Regions from separate parts of the Pseudomonas sp. LB3P25 genome, predicted to be linked through region 1. Evidence: predicted binding sites of a transcription regulator. Region 1 holds the regulator's gene; each other region holds the start of a gene.
The links. Region 1 encodes sigma-54, which starts transcription at its own class of promoters, with help from an activator protein. Its sites were predicted from a motif close to ANTGGCATNNANNTTGCTNT; they were not measured.
Positions count from the first base shown of each region.

Region 2: a site for sigma-54 is predicted at 3,698-3,717, ahead of ACYZTW_RS23750 (CmpA/NrtA family ABC transporter substrate-binding protein). Genes of this name have one in related genera too.
Region 3: a site for sigma-54 is predicted at 5,211-5,230, ahead of ACYZTW_RS28715 (pilin). Genes of this name have one in related genera too.

Region 1 is NZ_CM142711.1:1,209,879-1,217,374, forward strand. It holds gene tldD (metalloprotease TldD) at 1-947, shown strand, start outside; gene yjgA (ribosome biogenesis factor YjgA) at 1,007-1,531, opposite strand; gene pmbA (metalloprotease PmbA) at 1,640-2,986, shown strand; gene ACYZTW_RS05195 (HPr family phosphocarrier protein) at 3,380-3,655, opposite strand; gene rapZ (RNase adapter RapZ) at 3,671-4,528, opposite strand; gene ptsN (PTS IIA-like nitrogen regulatory protein PtsN) at 4,531-4,995, opposite strand; gene hpf (ribosome hibernation-promoting factor, HPF/YfiA family) at 5,008-5,316, opposite strand; gene ACYZTW_RS05215 (RNA polymerase factor sigma-54) at 5,391-6,884, opposite strand; gene lptB (LPS export ABC transporter ATP-binding protein) at 7,069-7,496, opposite strand, start outside.
Region 2 is NZ_CM142711.1:5,159,337-5,166,832, reverse strand. It holds gene ACYZTW_RS23765 (protein kinase domain-containing protein) at 1-158, opposite strand, end outside; gene ACYZTW_RS23760 (nitrate/nitrite transporter) at 166-1,377, opposite strand; gene ACYZTW_RS23755 (ANTAR domain-containing response regulator) at 1,776-2,351, opposite strand; gene ACYZTW_RS23750 (CmpA/NrtA family ABC transporter substrate-binding protein) at 2,367-3,578, opposite strand; gene ACYZTW_RS23745 (quinone-dependent dihydroorotate dehydrogenase) at 3,808-4,827, shown strand; gene rmf (ribosome modulation factor) at 5,117-5,332, opposite strand; gene rlmKL (bifunctional 23S rRNA (guanine(2069)-N(7))-methyltransferase RlmK/23S rRNA (guanine(2445)-N(2))-methyltransferase RlmL) at 5,864-7,496, shown strand, end outside.
Region 3 is NZ_CM142711.1:6,231,755-6,239,250, forward strand. It holds gene ACYZTW_RS28695 (class I SAM-dependent rRNA methyltransferase) at 1-477, shown strand, start outside; gene ACYZTW_RS28700 (DUF748 domain-containing protein) at 583-3,522, shown strand; gene ACYZTW_RS28705 (DUF2845 domain-containing protein) at 3,522-3,818, shown strand; gene ACYZTW_RS28710 (BON domain-containing protein) at 4,083-4,436, opposite strand; gene ACYZTW_RS28715 (pilin) at 4,754-5,164, opposite strand; gene pilB (type IV-A pilus assembly ATPase PilB) at 5,390-7,090, shown strand; gene ACYZTW_RS28725 (type II secretion system F family protein) at 7,093-7,496, shown strand, end outside.

The sequences.
Region 1 (7,496 bases):
AGCGAATCCTCGTGGCTTCCACCGACGGAGGCCTGGCCGCCGATGTACGGCCGTTGGTGCGCTTTAACGTCAGCGTGATCGTCGAGCAGAACGGTCGCCGTGAGCGCGGCGGTCATGGCGGTGGCGGTCGTACCGATTACCGTTATTTCCTCAGTGATGACCGCGCCATGGGCTATGCCCGTGAAGCGTTGCGTCAGGCGCTGGTCAACCTCGAAGCCATCCCTGCGCCGGCCGGTACGTTGCCGGTGGTGCTGGGTTCGGGCTGGTCCGGCGTGTTGCTGCACGAAGCAGTCGGCCACGGTCTGGAAGGCGACTTCAACCGCAAGGGCAGTTCCGCCTACAGTGGGCGCATGGGCGAAATGGTGGCGTCCAAGCTTTGCACCATCGTTGATGACGGTACGCTGGCCGGTCGTCGCGGTTCCCTGAGCGTCGATGATGAAGGCACCCCGACCGAGTGCACCACGCTGATCGAAAACGGCGTACTCAAAGGCTACATGCAGGACAAGCTCAACGCGCGCCTGATGGGCGTGGCCCGTACCGGTAACGGTCGTCGCGAATCCTACGCACACCTGCCGATGCCGCGCATGACCAACACCTACATGCTGGCTGGCGAAAGCGACCCTGCAGAAATCATCGCCTCGGTGAAGCGGGGCATCTACTGCGCCAATCTCGGTGGCGGTCAGGTGGACATCACCAGCGGCAAGTTCGTGTTCTCCACCAGCGAGGCGTACCTGATCGAAGACGGCAAAATCACTGCCCCGGTCAAAGGCGCGACGTTGATCGGCAACGGGCCGGAAGCCATGAGCAAGGTGTCGATGGTCGGTAACGATCTGGCGCTGGACAGCGGCGTGGGGACGTGTGGCAAGGATGGGCAGTCGGTGCCGGTGGGTGTCGGCCAGCCAACGCTGAAAATCGATGCGATCACTGTGGGTGGCACAGGATCTTAAGGGCTCTTGAAAAAGTGAAGCTTCGGGTGGGCCGCGTGGCGACCCACCCGAGAAGAGATTTAACGCAGACCGCGTTGAGTCTCGTCCAGCTCACGGATGTACTTGAAGATTTTACGGCTCGATGCCGGTGGCTTATTGGTCGCCAGTTCGTGCTGGGCCTGACGGATCAGGGAGCGCAATTGCTGACGATCAGCTTCCGGGTAGTCGATCACGAACTTCTCCAGGACCGCATCGTCGCCCGCGATCAAGCGATCGCGCCAGCGTTCCAGGCCATGGAAACGTTCGTTGTACTGCCGAGTGGAGGCATCAAGTTGATCGAGCAACGTCAGAATGGCGTCAGTGTCCTGATCGCGCATCAGTTTGCCGATGAACATAAGGTGCCGTTTACGCGCGATATTCGCGGTGTGCTTGGAGGCATCGCCCAGAGCCCGGCGCAAAGCGTCGGTCAACGGCAGTTTTGCCAGCAAGTCAGGCTTGAGCGTTGTAAGGCGCTCGCCAAGGTCAACCAGAGCATGAAGCTCGCGTTTAACCTGGGATTTGCTTTTTTCTCCCGTATCGAGGGAGTCGTCGTAAGAATCAACCATGGTGGCCGTCCGCAAAGAAACGCCGCCATGATAACCAGTCGGGGGCCGCTTGTCCGGCCCGGTCGCTCGAAGGCCCTAGCCGAAAGCAGAATTTGAGTGGAGAACAGCATGAGTGCAGTTGAAAGCGTCGGCCCACAAGCGTTGCCGGCACTGCAAGAACAAGTCGAGCAGATCATCGCTGAAGCCAAGCGCCAGGGCGCCAGTGCCTGTGAAGTGGCAGTGTCGCTGGAGCAGGGCTTGTCGACCACGGTGCGTCAGCGGGAAGTCGAAACCGTTGAGTTCAATCGCGATCAGGGCTTTGGCATCACCTTGTACGTCGGCCAGCGCAAGGGCTCGGCCAGCACGTCGGCCAGTGGTCCTGAGGCGATTCGCGAAACCGTCGCCGCCGCACTGGCCATCGCCAAGCACACCTCGGAAGACGAAGCTTCGGGCCTGGCGGACGCCGCGCTGATGGCCAAGGATTTGCAGGATTTCGACCTGTTCCATCAATGGGACATCACCCCGGAGCAAGCCATCGAGCAGGCCCTGGCCTGTGAAGCGGCGGCATTTGCCACCGACAGCCGGATCAAGAACGCCGATGGCACCACCCTCAGCACCCATCAGGGCTGCCGCGTTTATGGCAACAGCCACGGTTTTATCGGTGGCTACGCGTCGACTCGTCACAGCCTCAGCTGCGTGATGATCGCCGAAGCCGATGGCCAGATGCAGCGCGATTACTGGTATGACGTGAACCGTCAGGGCAATTTGCTGGCCTCTCCGGAGAGCATCGGCCAGCGTGCCGCGCAACGGGCGGCGAGTCGTCTGGGCGCACGCCCGGTGCCGACCTGCGAAGTGCCGGTGCTGTTTTCCGCGGAACTGGCCGGTGGTTTGTTCGGCAGTTTCCTCTCGGCGATTTCCGGCGGCAGTCTGTATCGCAAATCGTCGTTCCTCGAAGGCACCCTGGGACAGAAGTTGTTCCCGGAATGGTTGACCATCGATGAACGTCCGCACCTGATGCGCGCGCTGGGCAGTTCGGCGTTCGACGGCGACGGTCTGGCGACGTACGCCAAACCGTTCGTCGAAAAGGGCGAGTTGGTGTCGTACATTCTTGGCACGTACTCCGGTCGTAAGCTCGGGATGCCGAGTACCGCCAACGCGGGTGGCGTGCATAATCTGTTCGTCACCCATGGTGACGAAGACCAGGCAGCCTTGCTGCGCCGCATGGGCCGCGGCCTGCTGGTGACTGAATTGATGGGCCAGGGCCTGAACATGGTCACTGGCGATTACTCGCGTGGCGCGGCGGGTTACTGGGTCGAGAACGGCGAAATCCAGTTTGCGGTCCAGGAAGTGACCATCGCTGGCAACATGCGTGACATGTTCAAACAGATCGTTGCGGTCGGTAATGATCTGGAATTGCGCAGCAACATTCGTACAGGTTCGGTGCTGATCGAGCGCATGACGGTAGCGGGTAGCTAAACCCCGTCAGTTGCACAAAAAAAGGCGCACCACCCATTGGGTGGTGGGCCTTTTTTATGCGCCTTGCGCCGTCCCTGTAAGGATCACGGCTCGCCAGCGATGGCATCCCTGGGTCAAGGCGTTCCTGATCGGTGCAGCATCAGGGGGCGAGCCGGTCTTGGGCTGCTGATCAGGTTTTGCTTGATGATGGTGATGGATACAGCATTGGCTTGACACTGACTATGTAGCAGCTGGCGAAGCCTGCGTTCGGTTCGGGCCGCGTTCGGACGCAGCAGTCGTAAACCCTGCTCACGCGGTCTGCCTGACATACCGCAGAGCCCAATTTTACGACTGCTTCGTCCGAACGCGGCCCGAACCGAACGCAGCCTTCGGCAGCTGCTACAGGGCGAGGTGTTACTCGCCTTCGCCGAAGTAGTCATTGATCAAATCCACCAATGCCTGCAGCGCCTCATCAGCTTTTTCACCTTCGGTGCTCAGGTGGATTTTGGTGCCCTTACCCGCAGCGAGCATCATCATTGCCATGATACTTTTTCCGTCGACCGTGGATTCCGGCGTGCGTCCTACTCTGATCGTGCAATCCTTGAACTCACCGGCGACGCCAACGAATTTTGCAGAAGCGCGGGCATGCAGGCCCAGCTTGTTGATGATTTCAATTTCCAGAGCAGGCATCGCGGTGTGAATCCTTTAGCTGAGGTCGCGGTGGCGAACCTGGACGTTCTTCAGGGATTTTTGCAGGGCCTGGCCCAGACGTTCGGTCAGGTAGACGGAGCGGTGATGTCCGCCGGTGCAGCCAATGGCAATGGTGACATAAGCACGGTTGCTGGCGGCGAAGCGCGGTAGCCACTTGAACAAGTAGGTGGATATGTCCTGGAACATCTCTTCGACGTCCGGCTGTGCCGCCAGGTACTCGGCAACCGGTTGGTCGAGCCCGGATTGATCGCGCAACTCCGGCTTCCAATAGGGATTTGGCAGGCAACGCACGTCGAACACCAGATCAGCGTCCACTGGCATGCCACGCTTGAAGCCGAAAGACTCCACCAGGAACGCCGTACCGGGCTCCGGCTGGTTCAGCAGGCGCAGCTTGATGGTATCGCGCAGCTGATACAGGTTCAGGTTGGTGGTATTTACTTTGAGATCGGCGAGGTCGGCAATCGGCCCGAGCAGGTTGGTTTCATCGTTGATGGCCTCGGCCAGTGAGCGATTGGCATTGCTCAGCGGATGACGACGGCGGGTTTCCGAGAAACGTTTGAGCAAGGTTTCTTCGTCGGCGTCCAGATAAAGCACATCACACTGGATATGCCGGCTGCGCACTTCTTCGAGCAGTTCGGGAAACCGCGACAAGTGACTCGGCAGGTTACGCGCATCGATGGATACGGCAACCAGCGGTTGTGCAAGCTCGGTGTGAATCAACGCGCGTTCGGCCAGTTCCGGCAACAAACCGGCGGGCAGGTTGTCGATGCAGTAGTAGCCGTTGTCCTCGAGAACATCGAGTGCGGTACTTTTACCTGAGCCGGAGCGGCCGCTGACGATGATCAAGCGCATGATTAATGACCGTTTTGCTCGTTCAGGACAACCTGATACAAGGCTTCATTACTCGGGGCGCTGCGCAGTTTTTCACGCACTTCCTTGCGATCGAGCATGCTGGCGATCTGGCGCAGTAGCTCCAGGTGCGCATCGGTGGCCGCTTGTGGGACCAGTAGAACGAACAACAGGTCAACCGGAGCGCCGTCGATGGCGTCGAAATCGATAGGGGCGTCCAAGTGCATCAAGGCACTAATGGGCGCGTCGCAACCCTTCAGGCGGCAGTGTGGGATGGCGATGCCGTTGCCAAAACCGGTGGAACCGAGTTTTTCACGGGCAATCAGAGCCTCGAAGACATCTTGCATCTCCAGATCCGGCACTTCCCGGGCGATCAGGTTGGCAATTTGCTCGAGGGCTTTCTTTTTACTGCCGCCCGGCACGTTCACGAGGGAACGGCCGGGGGTCAGGATGCTTTCAAGTCGGATCATGGGTTGGGAGTGTTAACGACCGGTCGCGCCCTGGAGGAGGCTTTGGGTCTTTTCCTTATGCTTTTTGAGTTGTTTATCGAGCTTGTCGGTGAGTGCGTCGATCGCCGCGTACATATCGGTATGTTCCGCGTTGGCGACCACTTCATTCCCGGGAATATGCAGCGTGGCTTCGATTTTCTGCTTGAGCTTTTCGACCGTCATCGTGACCTGCACGTTGGTTATCTTGTCGAAATGCCTCTCTAATCGTTGGAGTTTTTCGCCGATGTAGGTGCGAAGAGGTTCGGTCACTTCCAGTTGGTGTCCACTGATGTTGACTTGCATACAGCTTCTCCTTCGTTGCCAGTGCATAAAGCGGCAGGCAGAAATGCCTGCCACTGGAACGCTGTGGCGTGGCTCTACATCAACCGCTTGCGTTCGCTCGAAGGCGCGATCCCGAGGGATTCGCGGTACTTGGCGACGGTGCGGCGAGCCACCTGAATGCCTTGTGCCTCCAGTAAACCAGCGATCTTGCTGTCACTCAACGGCTTTTTCTGATTTTCCGCGGCAACCAGTTTTTTGATGATCGCGCGGATCGCCGTGGACGAGCATTCACCGCCCTCGGACGTGCTGACGTGGCTGGAGAAAAAGTATTTCAGTTCATATATGCCCCGAGGGGTATGCATGAATTTCTGCGTGGTCACCCGTGAAATCGTCGACTCGTGCATGCCCACCGCTTCGGCGATGTCATGCAGGACCAGCGGCTTCATTGCCTCGTCGCCGTACTCAAGAAAGCCGCGCTGATGCTCGACGATCTGAGTGGCTACTTTCATCAGGGTTTCGTTGCGGCTTTGCAGGCTCTTGATGAACCAGCGGGCCTCTTGCAACTGATTGCGCATGAAGGTGTTGTCGGCGCTGGTGTCGGCGCGGCGCACGAAGCCGGCGTATTGAGCGTTGACCCGCAGTCGTGGCACCGATTCCTGGTTCAGCTCCACCAGCCAGCGCTCGTTGTCCTTGCGTACGATCACGTCGGGAACGACGTATTCGGCTTCGCTGGATTCGATCTGCGAGCCTGGGCGCGGGTTGAGGCTCTGGACCAGTTCAATCACTTGGCGCAGTTCATCTTCCTTGAGCTTCATGCGACGCATCAGCTGGCTGTAATCGCGGCTGCCGAGCAGGTCGATGTAATCGGTGACCAGGCGTTTGGCTTCGATCAGCCAAGGCGTCTTGGCGGACAACTGACGCAATTGCAGCAGCAGGCATTCGCCCAGGTTGCGGGCGCCGATACCCGCGGGTTCGAATTGCTGGATGCGGTGCAGGACGGCTTCGATTTCGTCCAGCTCGATGTCCAGTTCCGGGTCGAAGGCTTCGAGAATCTCCTCGAGGGTTTCGTCCAGGTAGCCCTGATTGTTGATGCAGTCGATCAGGGTCACGGCGATCAGGCGATCAGTGTCGGACATCGGTGCCAGATTCAGTTGCCACAGCAGGTGGCTTTGCAGGCTTTCACCGGCCGATGTGCGGGTGGTGAAATCCCACTCGTCGTCATCGTTGCTCGGCAGGCTGCTGGCGCTGGTCTGGTAGACGTCTTCCCACGCGGTATCGACGGGCAGTTCGTTGGGGATACGCTCGTTCCAGTCGCCTTCCTCGAGGTTATCAACCGTCGGGGCGGTTTCCTGGTAGGAGGGTTCCTGAATGTCGGCGTTGGGTTGCTGTTCGGCTTTGTCGGCCAAGGGATCGGCGTTATCGAAGTCGTCGCCTTCTTCCTGGCGTTCGAGCATCGGATTGGATTCCAGGGCCTCCTGGATTTCCTGTTGCAGGTCCAGGGTCGACAATTGGAGCAGGCGGATGGCCTGTTGCAGCTGCGGTGTCATCGTCAGCTGCTGGCCCATTCTCAAGACTAGCGATGGTTTCATGGCAGGGGCTTAACACCTTATTCGCCGGCGCACATGCGCCATCCACTACAGGGCGCCGGAGCGCCAAACATAAGCAAATTATATGCCCGAAACTGCAGCGTTTGCCTAGAGCGCTGTAACAATAAAAAAATATTGATTTTTTATCGAGACAAGCGCCCGAGCAACCAGCCAGACACCTCAGTGCTTACAGGCGGAACTCATGGCCCAGATACACTTCCTTGACCAGGTTGTTGGCCAGGATGGTGGCAGAGTCACCTTCGGCGATCAGCTGGCCATCGTTGACGATGTAGGCGGTTTCGCAGATATCCAGGGTTTCACGGACGTTGTGGTCAGTGATCAGCACGCCAATGCCCTTGGCCTTGAGGTGATAGATGATCTGCTTGATGTCTCCCACCGAAATCGGGTCCACGCCGGCGAACGGTTCGTCGAGCAAGATGAATTTCGGGTTGGTGGCCAGTGCCCTGGCAATTTCCACGCGGCGGCGTTCACCGCCGGACAGGCTCATGCCGAGATTGTCGCGGATGTGGCTGATGTGGAATTCCTGCAGCAGGTTTTCCAGCTCCTTGCGACGACCGGTCTTGTCGAGCTCCTTGCGGGTCTCGAGGATCGCCA
Region 2 (7,496 bases), 3.1 Mb from region 1:
CCGCCATCGGCGCACTGACTGACGCCATCGGCGATGGCGAACAGGTAACCCTTGCTCGCCGCCAGCGCCGGGGCCGGAGTCACCAGGCGCAAGGCGTCCTGATTCTCCTCGCGAGGGCCGATGGCGCTCGCTTCGGCAAAACTCAGTTGCAGGCTCATTCAGCCCTCACACCCGTGCAGCGGTCACAGCGGCCGAACCCCAGGTGGTTCTCCAGCGACGCTTCACGCCGTGCAGACCGAACCAGGCCAGAACACCAAGGCTGGCGAACAACCACAAGGCCAGTTGATAACTGCCGGTGCTTTGCTTGATCGCGCCCATGCCCGCAGCCAGTGCAAACCCACCGATACCGCCGGCCATGCCGATCAAACCAGTCATTACACCGATCTCCCGACGAAAGCGCTGCGGTACCAATTGGAAAACGGCGCCATTACCGGCACCCAGACCGAGCATGGTGCAGACGAAAAGTGCCAGTGCGGCGTAGGAACTCGGCAGATTGAAACCCACCGCTGCGATGCAGATCGCTGCCACCGTGTACATCGCCAGCAGGGTGCGAATACCACCAAAACGGTCGGCCAGAGCGCCGCCCAACGGACGCATCAAACTGCCACCGAACACGCAGGCTGCGGTGTAGTAACCGGCGGTCACCGGGCTGAGGCCATATTGGTCGTTGAAATAGCCGGGCAGGGCGCTGGCCAGGCCGATAAAGCCGCCGAAGGTCACGCTGTAGAAAAACATGAACCACCAGCTGTCGCGGTCGCCCAAGGCCTTGAAGTAGTCGGACATGGATTTGGCTTTCGGCCGCTCAGGCGCGTTTTTGGCCAGCCAGGCGAAGACGATGAGGGTCAGAATCAGCGGGATCAGGGCGAAGCCGAACACGTTGCTCCAGCCAAATGCAGCCGCCAGCACCGGGGCGATCAGTGCGGCGAGTACGGTGCCCGAGTTACCGGCACCGGCGATGCCCATGGCTTTGCCTTGGTGCTGGGGTGGATACCATTGCGAGGCCAGCGGCAGGGCAACGGCGAAGGACGCGCCGGCCATGCCGAGGAACAGGCCCAGCACCAGCGCTTGCTCGTAGCTGTGGATGCCGAGTTTCCAGGCGCCGAACAGGGCGCAGATGACGATCACCTGGCCAATCAGCCCGGCGGTTTTCGGCGACAGGCGATCAGCCAGCAAGCCCATTACAAAGCGCAATACCGCCCCGGCCAGAATCGGCGTGGCCACCACCAGCCCGCGCTGTTGGGTGGTCAGGTGCAGGTCGGCGGCAATCTGCACCGCCAGCGGGCCGAGCAGGTACCAGACCATGAAACTCAGGTCGAAATAGAGGAAGGCCGCGAACAATGTCGGGGTATGGCCAGATTTCCAGAAGCTTGATTTCATCGCGCACCTCAGCTGTTAGGAGTCTCGAGAAGGAGTCATGAGCTTGCAGGTGGGGCGCCGCATCGGCCGCACCACCGGCCCCGGTCTGTGGGGCCAAAACAAAAAAACGCCGCCACCGGATTCGCCAATGGGCAAATGAGGTGAGCGACGTCTTTGTCGTAGGTGGGGCAACCGCCGTTGGTTACCTGTAGCGATTACCTAGCGAGATCTGTGCCAACAGGTGGCAGTTGTGGGTATGGAGATTGTTGTGGCGAGGGAGCTTGTCGGATCGCCGCACCGTCCCGCTCGGCTGCGAAGCAGTCGTAATCCTGCTGCCGTGTTGTGTCTGATTCACCGGGTTGGCTGTTTGGGGCCGCTTCGCAGCCCAGCGGGAGCAAGCTCCCTCGCCACAGGGGGAATCAGCCCAACAACTCACTCATGGCGATGATCTGTTCCGCCACCTGAATCAGCTTCTGCTGCCGGCTCATGGCCTGGCGGCGCATCAGGGTGTAGGCCTCTTCCTCGTTGCAGTCCTTCATTTTCATCAGCAGCCCTTTGGCCAGCTCGATGCGCTTGCGCTCGGCCAGTTGCAGGTCACGGGCGTTGAGTTGGGCGCGCAGGGCCTGGTCGCTTTCAAAGCGCGCCATGGCCACGTCGAGAATCGGCTGCAAGCGCTGTGCGTGGATGCCTTCGACGATGTAGGCACTGACCCCGGACTTGATCGCCTGACGCATCACATCGGGGTCATGTTCATCAGTAAACATCACGATCGGCCGCGGTTGATCGCGACTCACCAGCACCACTTGTTCCATCACATCGCGGCTCGGTGACTCGGTATCGATCAAAATCACGTCCGGACGCACCGTTTCGACGCGCGCGGGCAGGTCGATGGTCAGGCCCGACTCGTCGATCACCTCGAACCCGGCTTCGGTCAGGGCCGCCTTCAGGCGACCGACTTTCTTTGCGGTGTCGTTGATCAGCAGGATACGCAACATATTCGCAGTCTCCTGTCAGCGGCTGGCGAGAAGGGGCGAGCTGTCGCTAATGGCGTGCAGCTTGAAACTGCGGGCATAGCCGGCGGGGTCCAGGCCATCCCAGACCTTGCCGTCGATCAACTGGCTACTGCGCATTTGCTGATCACTCGCGGCCACACCTACAGCGGTGGCGGCCTCTCGATACAAGTCTAGTTGCTGGACCTGACGGGCCACGCCCAGGTAGTCCGGGTCGTCGCGCAGCAAGCCCCAACGGCGGAACTGGGTCATGAACCACATGCCATCGGACAGATACGGCAGATTGACTTCGCCGTCACCATGGAAGCGCAGTGCGTGCGGGTCTTGCCAGCGATTACCCAGGCCATCGGCGTAGTCACCGAGCAACCGCGGTTCGATGCAGTCGAGTGGTGCGTCGAGGTATTGGGGCGCGCTCAACAGCTTCGCGGTGCTGCGGCGATTTTCGGTGCTTTGTTCGATAAAACGGCTGGCTTCGAGGATCGCCATCACCAGCGCCCGTGCGGTGTTGGGATAGTGCTCGACAAAGGCGCGGGTGCAACCGAGGACTTTTTCCGGATGATCGGGCCAGATGGCCTGCGTTGTGGCCATCGTGAACCCCAGGTTCTGCTGCACCGCGCTGGCGGACCATGGCTCGCCGACGCAGAAGCCGTCGATGCGCCCGGCTTGCAGGTGCGCGACCATTTGCGGCGGCGGCACGACCACGCTGTCGACGTCCTGCAACGGATGGATGCCCTGACTCGCGAGCCAGTAATACAGCCACATGGCGTGGGTGCCCGTAGGAAATGTCTGGGCGAAGGTGAGTTTTGGGCGACTTTGGTGCACGTGTCGGTCCAGTGCTTCAGGACTGGTCACGCCTAAAGTCTGTAAGCCATGGGAGAGGTTGATGCTTTGGCCGTTCTGATTCAGGCCCATGAGCACCGCCATGTCGGTGGACGCGACACCGCCGATGCCCAAATGCACGGCGTAGATCAAACCGTACAGGCTGTGGGCGGCGTCGAGTTCGCCACTGACCAGTTTGTCCCGCAGGTTGGCCCAGGACGACTGGCGCTTGAGGTTCAGGGTCAGGCCATAAGGTTGGGCGAAGCCCTGCGTGGCCGCGACCACTACCGAGGCGCAGTCGCTCAGGGCCATGAAGCCGAGGTTGATTTCGGTCTTTTCCGGGGCATCGCTGCCGTTGACCCAGGCCAGAGGGTTGGCTGGAACTTCAATCATCAGTAAACACCTTCCATAAAAAAGCGCCGGACCGGGCTGCTTGCCAGAGCAAGGCCAAGTGACGACGCCTTTGTCTTTCGACTCATCCCGCCGTTGGCATGAGTGCTGATGTCAGTGACGGTGCAAGGCATATGCCATCGCTCGCTGATTTTGTCGCGCGCCTCGCCTGCAACCCCGATGCCCGGCTATAATCGCCGCCACTTTTCGTAGCCCAGAGTCAAACCCGCCCATGTACACCCTGGCCCGTCAGCTGTTGTTCAAACTTTCCCCGGAAACCTCCCACGATCTGTCCCTGGACCTGATCGGCGCGGGCGGGCGTTTGGGCCTCAACGGCTTGCTGTGCAAGGCGCCGGCGAAAATGCCGGTGACTGTCATGGGCCTGGACTTTCCGAACCCGGTGGGTCTGGCGGCCGGTCTGGACAAGAACGGCGCGGCCATCGACGGTTTTGCGCAACTGGGTTTTGGTTTTGTCGAAATCGGCACCATCACCCCGCGTCCGCAGCCGGGCAACCCGAAGCCACGCATTTTCCGTCTGCCGGAAGCCGAGGCGATCATCAATCGCATGGGGTTCAACAACCTCGGCGTCGATCACCTGCTGGCCCGAGTGGCGGCGGCCAAGTACAAGGGCGTGCTGGGCATCAATATCGGCAAAAACTTCGATACCCCGGTGGAGCGTGCGGTCGACGACTACCTGATCTGCCTGGACAAGGTCTACGCCCACGCCAGCTACGTGACGGTTAACGTCAGCTCGCCGAACACCCCGGGCCTGCGCAGCCTGCAATTCGGCGATTCGCTGAAGCAACTGTTGGCCGACCTGGCCACTCGCCGCGCAGAACTGGCGCTGCGCCACGGCAAACATGTACCACTGGCAATCAAGATTGCGCCGGACATGACCGATGAAGAAACCGCTCAGGTCGCGCAAGCGCTGATCGAAACCGGGATGGACGCGGTGATCGCCACCAACACCACCCTGAGCCGCGTCGGCGTCGAAGGCATGGAGCACGGCGATGAGGCGGGCGGTTTGTCCGGCGCACCGGTTCGCGACAAGAGCACCCACACCGTGAAGGTGCTGGCGGCCGAGTTGGCTGGTCGCTTGCCGATCATCGCCGTGGGCGGCATCACCGAAGGCAGGCACGCGGCTGAGAAAATCGCTGCGGGTGCGAGCCTGGTGCAACTCTATTCCGGCTTCATCTATAAAGGCCCGGCGCTGATTCGTGAGTCTGTAGACGCCATAGCAGCCTTACGCTGACTTGTAGCAGCTGCCGAGCCTGCGAGGCTGCGTTCGGTGGCGAAGCCGTCGTAAACCCTGCATGCATGGTGTGTCGGCAAGACCGCGGTGTCTGATCTCACGACTGCTGCGCAGCCGAACGCAGCCTCACAGGCTCGGCAGCTGCTACAGGGAATGGAGCTCAGCCAGAGAGCAGGCATAAAAAAGGGCTCCTCGAAGGAGCCCCTGGGCCGGAGCCCGCCGCCCGGATGGGGCGTGCGTGGTAAGTCGTTACGTAATCAGATTGTCGTGTCGGAGTGTGTGCCCTGTATTAGCCGACGGCGTGAAGTTCGTTGAGTCTATGGATTCCCGCAGTGCCGGTCATACCGTCCCAGTTGTCGCCGCGTCCTTCTCGCCAGCCGTTAATCCAGGCTTGGCGTACCGACGGTAGAGTAAATGGGCAAAGCTCACGGGATTTGCCACCAACGCCATATTGATATCCGCGCAAAAATGCTCTTTCCAACGGATCACGCTTAAGTCTTCTCATAGGGTGTTGCCCTCACTTGTTGACTGTATTTATCGCGTCGACCTCAATTGAGGTCTGGCAGAAAAAATCCTGCCGTTGGGGCTCGCTGCCGGCGTCGCGAGCCAAGGTGTTGACGCCGTTGCGACGTCAACCTGTATTGAGTTCTAACCAATGCGTCACATCGAGGGAATGATCGTTTTGTCATAAGGACGTAACCATTAAGGTGGTATGGGCCATAAGTAACACGATGTTGTCCCGTGTTTATTGGCAAAACCCCGGTATGATCGGCCCCGCGCTGGATGATGGGGTTAATCCTTTATTGAGAATTCCTCCTATTGGGCAGGGGGATTATTCGACGAAGGGTCGACTTATGACATTTTGTTGCATCAACTTTTTTATCTGCCTTTGCATCTAAGCTCTTTTAACCCGAGCTTGCCGGGGTGGGACGGCACACCTTCGTGCCACGCGGGCGCTCTTTTAGAAAAGCGCCTGATTGAAAACCGGACCGGCAATGCGTTGCCGGTTCACTTAGCTAAAGGCTCTGGAATTACCATGTCCGATCGTTTCGAACTCTTCCTCACTTGCCCAAAAGGCCTTGAAGGCCTGCTCATCGAGGAAGCCGTCGGGCTTGGCCTTGAAGAAGCGCGTGAGCACACCTCGGCTGTGCGCGGCATGGCCACCATGGAAACCGCTTATCGCCTGTGCCTGTGGTCGCGTTTGGCGAACCGGGTGCTGCTGGTGCTCAAGCGTTTCCCGATGAAGGACGCCGAAGACCTCTATCACGGTGTGCTGGATATCGAGTGGCAAGACCACATGCTCAACGATGGCACCCTGGCCGTTGAGTTCAGCGGTCACGGCTCGGGCATCGACAACACCCACTTCGGCGCCTTGAAGGTCAAGGACGCCATCGTCGACAAACTGCGCACACCGCAGGGCGACCGTCCGTCCATCGACAAGCTCAACCCGGACCTGCGCATTCACCTGCGCCTGGACCGTGGCGAAGCGATTCTGTCCCTCGACCTCTCCGGCCACAGCCTGCACCAGCGCGGCTATCGCTTGCAGCAGGGCGCGGCGCCGCTGAAGGAAAACCTCGCGGCCGCGATCCTGATCCGTTCCGGTTGGCCACGTATTGCGGCCGATGGTGGCGCGCTGGCTGACCCGATGTGCGGTGTCGGTACGTTCCTGGTGGAAGCGGCGATGATTGCCGCCGATATGGCGCCGAACCTGCGTCGCGAGCAGTGGGGCTTCACGGCCTGGCTCGGCCACGTGCCGGCGCTGTGGAAAAAGCTTCACGAAGAAGCCACCGCCCGTGCCGCGGCCGGTCTGGCCAAGCCACCGCTGTGGATTCGCGGTTACGAAGCCGATCCGCGCCTGATTCAACCGGGCCGCAACAACGTCGAACGTGCCGGCCTGAGCGAGTGGATCAAGATCTACCAGGGCGAAGTCGGGACGTTCGAACCGCGTCCGGACCAGAACCAGAAAGGCCTGGTGATCTGCAACCCACCGTACGGCGAGCGTCTGGGTGATGAAGCGAGCTTGCTCTATCTCTACCAGAACCTCGGCGAACGTCTGCGTCAGGCCTGCTTGAACTGGGAAGCCGCGGTATTCACCGGCGCCCCGGACCTGGGCAAGCGCATGGGCATCCGCAGCCACAAACAGTATTCGTTCTGGAACGGCGCGTTGCCGTGCAAATTGCTGCTGATCAAAGTCACGCCGGACCAGTTCGTCACCGGCGAACGTCGCACTCCGGAACAGCGTCAGGTCGAGCGTGAGCAGGCCGAAGTCGACGTCGCAGACAACGACGTAGCGCCAGGCAAGTACGAGAAATACAACAAGAACGGCAACCCGATCAAACCGGCACCGGTGGTGATCGAGCAGCCGCGCTTGAGCGAAGGCGGGCAGATGTTTGCCAACCGCCTGCAAAAGAACCTCAAGGCTCTCGGTAAGTGGGTCAAGCGTGAAGGCATCGACTGCTACCGCGTCTACGATGCCGACATGCCGGAATACTCCATGGCCATCGACCTGTATCAGGATTGGGTCCACGTCCAGGAGTACGCCGCGCCGAAATCCATCGATCCGGAAAAAGCCTCGGCGCGTATGTTCGATGCCCTGGCCGCCATTCCGCAGGCCCTGAACATCGACAAGAGCCGCGTGGTGGTCAAGCGTCGCGAGCGTCAGAGCGGCA
Region 3 (7,496 bases), 2.0 Mb from region 1:
TTCGCCGAGGGCAACCTGGCCGTCGGCCGTGAGAACGGCTTGCTCAATCCCCAGTTGCCGACCATGGACTTCATCCAGTCCGACTACTTCCCGGCAATCCGTCAATTGGCCGGTCTGCCGATCAGCCAGCGCCGCGGGCAGAAACTGCCAAGCTATCAACGTCTGGAACAGCGTCAGTACGACCTGGTGCTGCTGGATCCGCCGGCCTGGGCCAAGAGCGCTTTCGGCACCGTCGACTTGCTGCGCGACTATCAGAGCCTGCTTAAACCCGCGCTGCTGACCACCGCCGACAATGGCGTGCTGATCTGCTGCAACAACCTGGCAAAAGTCAGCATGGACGACTGGCGCGAGCAAGTTTTGCGTTGTGCAGAGAAAGCCGGCCGGCCGGTACGCGAGTGGACAGTGATGAAACCGGGCGGCGATTTTCCGTCAATGGATGAGCAGCCGCCGCTGAAAACGCTGATTCTGCAGCTCTGAGATTCCTCTGGAAAATCAGATAAATCCTATAAAGCATGATCACTTCGGAACCGGAAACGCGTGCCATACTCCAACGCACTCCGATTCAGACAGATGAAGCCACACATGCCCAAAGGATTGATTCGCGCTATTGGCGCTCTGTTGACCGCTCTAGCCCTCTACAGCCTGCTGGGGTTTCTGATTTTGCCGGGCATCGCGTTGCGGGTGGCCAATCAACAATTGGCCAGTTACGCGACGACGCCCGCCACGATCCAGCGGATCGAACTCAACCCGTTCAGCCTTGAAGTCACCCTTTGGGGACTGATCATCGGCGAGCCGGGCAAGGAGCAGGTCGGCTTTGAGCGACTGCATGCCAACTTGCAGATCGACAGCCTCTGGACCAAGGCGCTGCACCTGTCCGATATCGAAATAGACAAATCCAAGACCGAAATCCTCTTCGGCAAGGACGGTAAGCTCAATCTGCTTGGCCTGTTCAAAATCCCCGCCAGTGAACCGACCCCGGCCGACCCGAACGCCAAACCGTTCCCGTTGCGCATCGAGCGGATCAAACTGGCCGGCGGTGTCGTTCACTTCCAGGATCAACGCCCCAGCGAACCCATCGAATTCCTCTACGACAAACTCAACTTCGAACTGAAAAACCTCAGTACCCTGCCTGAAGACAGTGCCGACATGACCTTGGTGGCCATCGGCCCGGCAGGTGGACAGATCGACTGGACAGGCAATTTCAGCCTGATCCCGATCGCCTCCGAAGGTAAGCTGAAGATCACCAATGGCAAGATGAAAGCCTTTTGGCCTTATGTGCGTGACGCGTTACCACTGGTGCTGGAAAACGGTGTCCTGAACCTGAGCACCGACTACAAACTCAACCTGGCCAAGGAAACCGAACTGCTGTTGAGCAACGTCGCCGTCAGCATCGCGCCGTTCGCGATCAAAGCACCAGACGGTCGACCGCTGGCGAAGCTTGAGCGGCTGGACATCAGCGAAACGACCGTAGACCTGGCCAAGCAGCAAGTGGTCGTCGGTAAGATCCGCAGCCAAAAACTGGAAATGTGGGCCGCCCTCGAAGCCGACGGGCAACTCGATTGGCAGAAACTGTTCGCCAGCCAACCGTCCAAACCGGCCGCCAAAGCCAACGCCGAACCGGCCAGCACCCCGGCAGCCGCCGATTCACCGAAACCCGAACCGGCACCACCGAGCAAGCCATGGCAGGTGCTGCTCAAAGACGTGCAACTGCGCGATTACCAGGTGCATCTGGCTGATCGCAAGGCGCAACCCGCCGTGGCGCTGGACGTCGGCCCGCTGAACCTGGACCTGCAGAATTTCGACAGCCTCAATGGCTCGCCTTTTAACCTCAAGCTCGATACGGGCGTGGGCAAGCAAGGCAAGATCACGGCAGACGGTATCGTCAATCTCGCCCCGGTCAGCGCCAAGTTAAAAGTACAAACCAAGGACATCGACCTGCGCGTCGCCCAGTCCTACATCACCCCGTTCATTCGCCTGGAACTGCGCAGCGGCATGCTCGGCAGCGATCTGGCGGTCGATCTGAAAAGCACCGAGCCGCTGGCATTCAGCGTCACCGGCCGTGCTCAGGTCGATCAACTGCATACCCTCGACACCCTCAAAACCCGCGACTTCCTCAAATGGCAGCAGTTGGTGCTCGAAGGCCTGAACTATCAGCATGGCGACAGCCTGTCGATCGACAAGGTCAACCTGTTCCAGCCTTATGCGCGCTTCATGATCAACGATGACCGCACCACTAACATCGATGATCTGCTGATTCCGCAACCGCCCGACTCCGGCGCCAAAACGGCTGAAGCCAAACCTGCCGGCAAGGAAAAACCGCTGGGCATCCACATTGGCGGCATTGCCATCAATGACGGCTCGGCCAACTTCGCCGACTTCAGCCTGACCCCGAATTTCGCCACGGCCATTCAACAGCTCAATGGGCAAATCGGCACCATCGACAGCCGTCAGGCGAAACCGGCCAGCGTCGATATCAAAGGCAAGGTCGACCGCTATGCGCCGGTCACTATCAAGGGCTCGGTCAACCCGTTCGACCCGATGGCCAGCCTCGACATCGCCACCAGTTTCAAACGTGTTGAACTGACCACGCTCACGCCCTACTCCGGCAAGTTCGCCGGTTACCGCATTCGCAAGGGCCGGCTCAATCTCGACCTGCATTACCTGATCACCAAGGGCCAGCTCAAGGCCGAAAACAAAGTGGTGGTCGAGCAGTTGCAACTGGGTGAGAAAGTCGACAGTCCGGACGCCGTGAGCCTGCCGCTGAAACTGGCGATCGCGCTGCTCAAGGACGTCGACGGCAAGATTTCCATTGAGCTGCCGGTGACCGGTGACCTGAACAACCCGCAGTTCAGCGTCATGCCGATCATCTGGCAGACCCTGCGCAATCTGATCGTCAAAGCCGCCGCGGCGCCGTTCAAAATGATTGGTGGGCTGGTCAGTGGTAGTGGTTCGGAAGATTTGGGCACTGTGTCGTTTGCGCCGGGTTCAAGCGACCTGAGCAAGGAAGCCGAGGGTTCGCTGGTCAAACTGTCCCAGGCCCTCAAGGAACGTCCGGCCCTGCGCCTGGAAATCGAAGGCACGGCTGCCGCCAGCAGCGATGGCCCGCTGATCGCCGAGCAACGTCTGGAGCGGGAATACCAGTACAACTACTACAAAATGCTCCAGCGTCGCGGTGACAAGGTGCCGGCTCAGGCCTCGTTGCTGCAGGTACCGGACAACGAGAAAGGTCCGCTGCTGGAAGGGATCTACCGCACGCGCCTGAAGACGCAGCCGCCCGCCGAATGGAAAGACTTGGGCAAGGAAGAACGCACCGCGAAGATGCGCGCAGACGTGATCAAATTCTGGAGTTCCAGCGACGTACTGTTGCGTCAGTTGGGTCAGGAACGCGCGAGCAGCATCAAGGACTATCTGGTCGACAAGGGTCAGTTGGCCGATGACCGCGTCTACTTCGTCGACGCTAACCTCGGCGAAGCACAAAGTGACGGTCGAGTGGTTACGCCGCTGCATCTGGACGCCGAGTGATGGGCGCGAAATGGCTGATGAGCCTGACTCTGGCCGTGGCCGCCAGTCAGGCCTCGGCAGCGGACACCCTGCGCTGCGGCAGTCAATTGGTCAGTGTCGGGGACAGGTCCAGCGAAGTGCTGCAGAAATGCGGTGAACCGGTCAGCCGTGATCTGTTGGGCTACAAGCGCAGCGCCAACCGACGGGAAGAGTTTCAAGTCGAGGAATGGACCTACGGGCCCAACGGCGGGATGTACCAGTACCTGCGTTTTGAAGGTAATCGTTTGAAGCAGATCACCAGCAAGCGCGGTAACTGAGTCACCACAACTCAATGTGGGAGCGAGCCTGCTCGCGATGGCGGATTAACTTTCAACACATCTGTTGGCTGAAAGTCCGCTTTCGCGAGCAGGCTCGCTCCCACAGTTGTTTTAGGTCTCCCAAATAGAACAGGCCCCGACACGAATGCCGGGGCCTGTAATGGCCACATCCTTGTGGCCTTCGCATGAACTCTCCAGAGGCGGCAGACGTATTGCTCGGCCCGCCCGCCGCGCCTTCTCCCAGTCCAGGCGAGAAGTCTTGCCTTACTCGGCTTTCAGGCCGTCAGCGGAGACCGCTTTGACGCCTTTGATTTTCTTGGCGATAGCCACGGCGGTGGCTTTCTGAGCGTCGGTCACCGCAACGGTGGACGACAGAGACACTACGCCTTTGTTGGTTTCGACTTTGATGTCGGTACCAGGAATGCCTTTTTCGGTCACCAGGTCTGCTTTGACTTTGGTAGTGATCCAGGTATCGGAAGTGGATTCTTTAGCCTTAGTCATTTCACCCGCCGCCAGAGTCATCGGGGCTTGGGCGGTGGTGGTCTGTGCAAATGCAGCGTTGGCCATGGTCAGGGTCAGCGCGGTAGCAGTAGCGGCAGCGATAGCGAACTTCTTCATACGAGTAACTCCTGTTTTTCATAAAGTCTGCTGCGTGTCTTGTCAGCAGGGTTACTGGAGATATTGCGAACGCTGTGCCAACTTTGATACAGACAATAAATCGTTATAAATCATTACCTTAGAAAAATGATCAATTTTCGGAATCATGCAAATTGCATGACTTGGAAATTATCTACATGCAAGTTGCGGGTTTTACCACAGGCCTAAGGCCATGAATTGTTGGAAGTTTTCTCAATTACTCCATTTTGTCCCGAACGGCGAACAAAAAAATGCCCCGCGTCGTGAAAGGCGGGGCATGGGACAGACTTGACAATGGATCAGACGCCGGGGCAACCAGTAGGCGAGTACTCTTTGAGTACCGTCGAGGCGCAAGTCCAGCCACCGGCGAGTGTGCGCGAAAGCGTGATGGTCTTGCCGAGCACCTGACCGGGTGCATTGAGGATCGTGCAGCCAATACTGCCAACACCGGTAGAAGCGGTGCCCGATGCCGTAACCGTGCAATTACCTGTGGTCACCTTACCGCCGATCAGAGCGAGGGTAGGGTTGGTGCCTTGATTCATAATGTCTTCGAAGGGGACCTTCAGAGCCGATATTTCAGCAAGACCGGCGGTGACCTTCGCCCGCGCTTGATACTTCGCATACTGCGGCAGCGCAACCGTCGCCAGAATCCCGATGATCGCCACCACGATCAACAGTTCGATCAGGGTAAAACCTTTTTGAGTATTCATAGACAAGCTCCATGCATGAGTCGAAATCTCATGATCTGAACTAGCCACAGCACAGCCCATGCCAAGCCCTTCATCCCCTGTTATAAGCGCACGAGGCCAACAAAACGCCCTTTCCTACCCCCAGGATCCGCACTATCTGACACTTTTTGTCACCTGAGCAGTGCTGGTTTGGTTCCGCCGCTTGACTAGGCTATAAGTCATGAACTGTCTGCGTCCGGTATCCCCATGAATGACATCGCCCTTAGCGGTCTGGCCAAACAATTGGTCCTGGCCGAGCTGCTCACTGACAAAAGCGCGCAACAGGCGTATCAGCAAGCCCTACGCAATCGCATCTCCCTGGTCACTTACCTGGTGCAGAGCAAACTGGTGCAAAGCCGCCAGGTGGCCGAGATTGCCTCGGAACACTTTGGCATGGCCCTGCTGGACCTCAACTGCCTGAACAAGGAGACCCAGCCCAAGGGACTGGTCAGCGAGAAGCTGATTCGTCAGCACCACGCCCTGCCCCTCTGGCGGCGCGGCAACAAGTTGTTCGTGGGCGTTTCCGACCCGACCAATCAGCAAGCCATCAATGACATCCAGTTCAGCACCGGGCTGAACACTGAAGCCATCCTGGTGGAGGAGGACAAACTCAGCGACGCCATCGAAAAATTCTTCGATACCCAAGGCGCCGGCCTGGAAGACATGGCCGACGTTGACCTCGATGGTGTGGACATCGAGTCGATCGATGACAGCAAACTGGAAGCCCTCGCCGGACAAGATGCCGATGACGCGCCGGTGGTGCGCTTCGTCCACAAGATGTTGCTCGATGCAATCAAGAGCGGCTCTTCCGACCTGCATTTCGAACCCTATGAAAAAACCTACCGCGTGCGGGTGCGTACCGACGGTATTTTGCGTGAAGTCGCCAAACCACCGATTCAACTGGCCAATCGGATCGCGGCGCGGCTGAAAGTCATGGCCAGCCTCGACATCTCCGAACGGCGCCGGCCCCAGGACGGACGGATCAAGATGCATCTGTCCAAGAGCAAATCCATCGACTTCCGGGTCAACACCCTGCCGACCCTGTGGGGCGAGAAAGTGGTGATCCGGATCCTCGACCCGTCCAGCGCTCAAATGGGCATCGACGCCCTCGGCTATGAGCCCGATCAGAAAGACCTGTACATGGCCGCCCTCAAGCAGCCACAAGGGATGATTCTGGTGACCGGGCCCACCGGTTCGGGCAAAACCGTGTCGCTCTACACCGGGCTGAACATTCTCAACACCGTGGACATCAACATCTCCACCGCCGAAGACCCGGTGGAAATCAACATGGAAGGCATCAACCAGGTCAGCGTCAACCCCAAACAGGGAATGGACTTCGCCCAGGCGCTGCGCTCATTTCTGCGACAGGACCCGGACGTGATCATGGTCGGCGAGATCCGCGACCTCGAAACCGCCGAAATCGCCATCAAAGCCGCCCAGACCGGCCACATGGTGCTGTCGACCCTGCACACCAACAGCGCCGCCGAAACCCTGATTCGCCTGCACAACATGGGCATCGCGGGTTTCAACATTGCCACCTCGATCAGCCTGATCATTGCCCAGCGCCTGGCACGCAAGCTGTGCAGCCATTGCAAGAAACCCATCGAGATTCCCCGGGAGGCGCTACTCAAGGAAGGCTTCCCCGAGGAACGCATCGGCTCATTCACGATCTATGAACCGATCGGTTGCGATCACTGCAACGGCGGTTACAAAGGGCGAGTCGGGATTTATGAAGTGGTGAAGAACACACAGGACCTGCAACGGCTGATCATGGCCGAAGGCAATTCACTGGAAATTGACAGTCAGATGCGTAAAGACGGCTTCAACGACCTGCGGACATCGGGCCTGCTCAAGGCCATGCAAGGCATCACCAGCCTTGAAGAAATCAACCGGGTCACCAAGGACTGAATATGGCGGTCAAAGCAGCAAAAATCAGCGTCTACGCCTGGGAAGGTACAGACCGCAAAGGCACCAAAGTGACGGGTGAGTTGAGCGGTCAGAACCCGGCGTTGATCAAGGCCCAGTTGCGCAAACAGGGCATCAACCCCGGCAAGGTACGCAAGAAGTCCACCTCGATTTTCAACCTGGGCAAGCGCATCAAGGCCCGGGACATTGCCCTGTTCACCCGGCAGATGGCGACCATGATGAAAGCCGGTGTACCGCTGTTGCAGTCCTTCGACATCATCGGTGAAGGCTTCGATAACCCGGCCATGCGCACACTGATAGACGAGGTAAAACAGGAAGTCGCGGCGGGTAACAGCTTCGCCGCTTCCCTGCGCAAAAAGCCCCAATACTTCGATGAGCTCTACTGCAA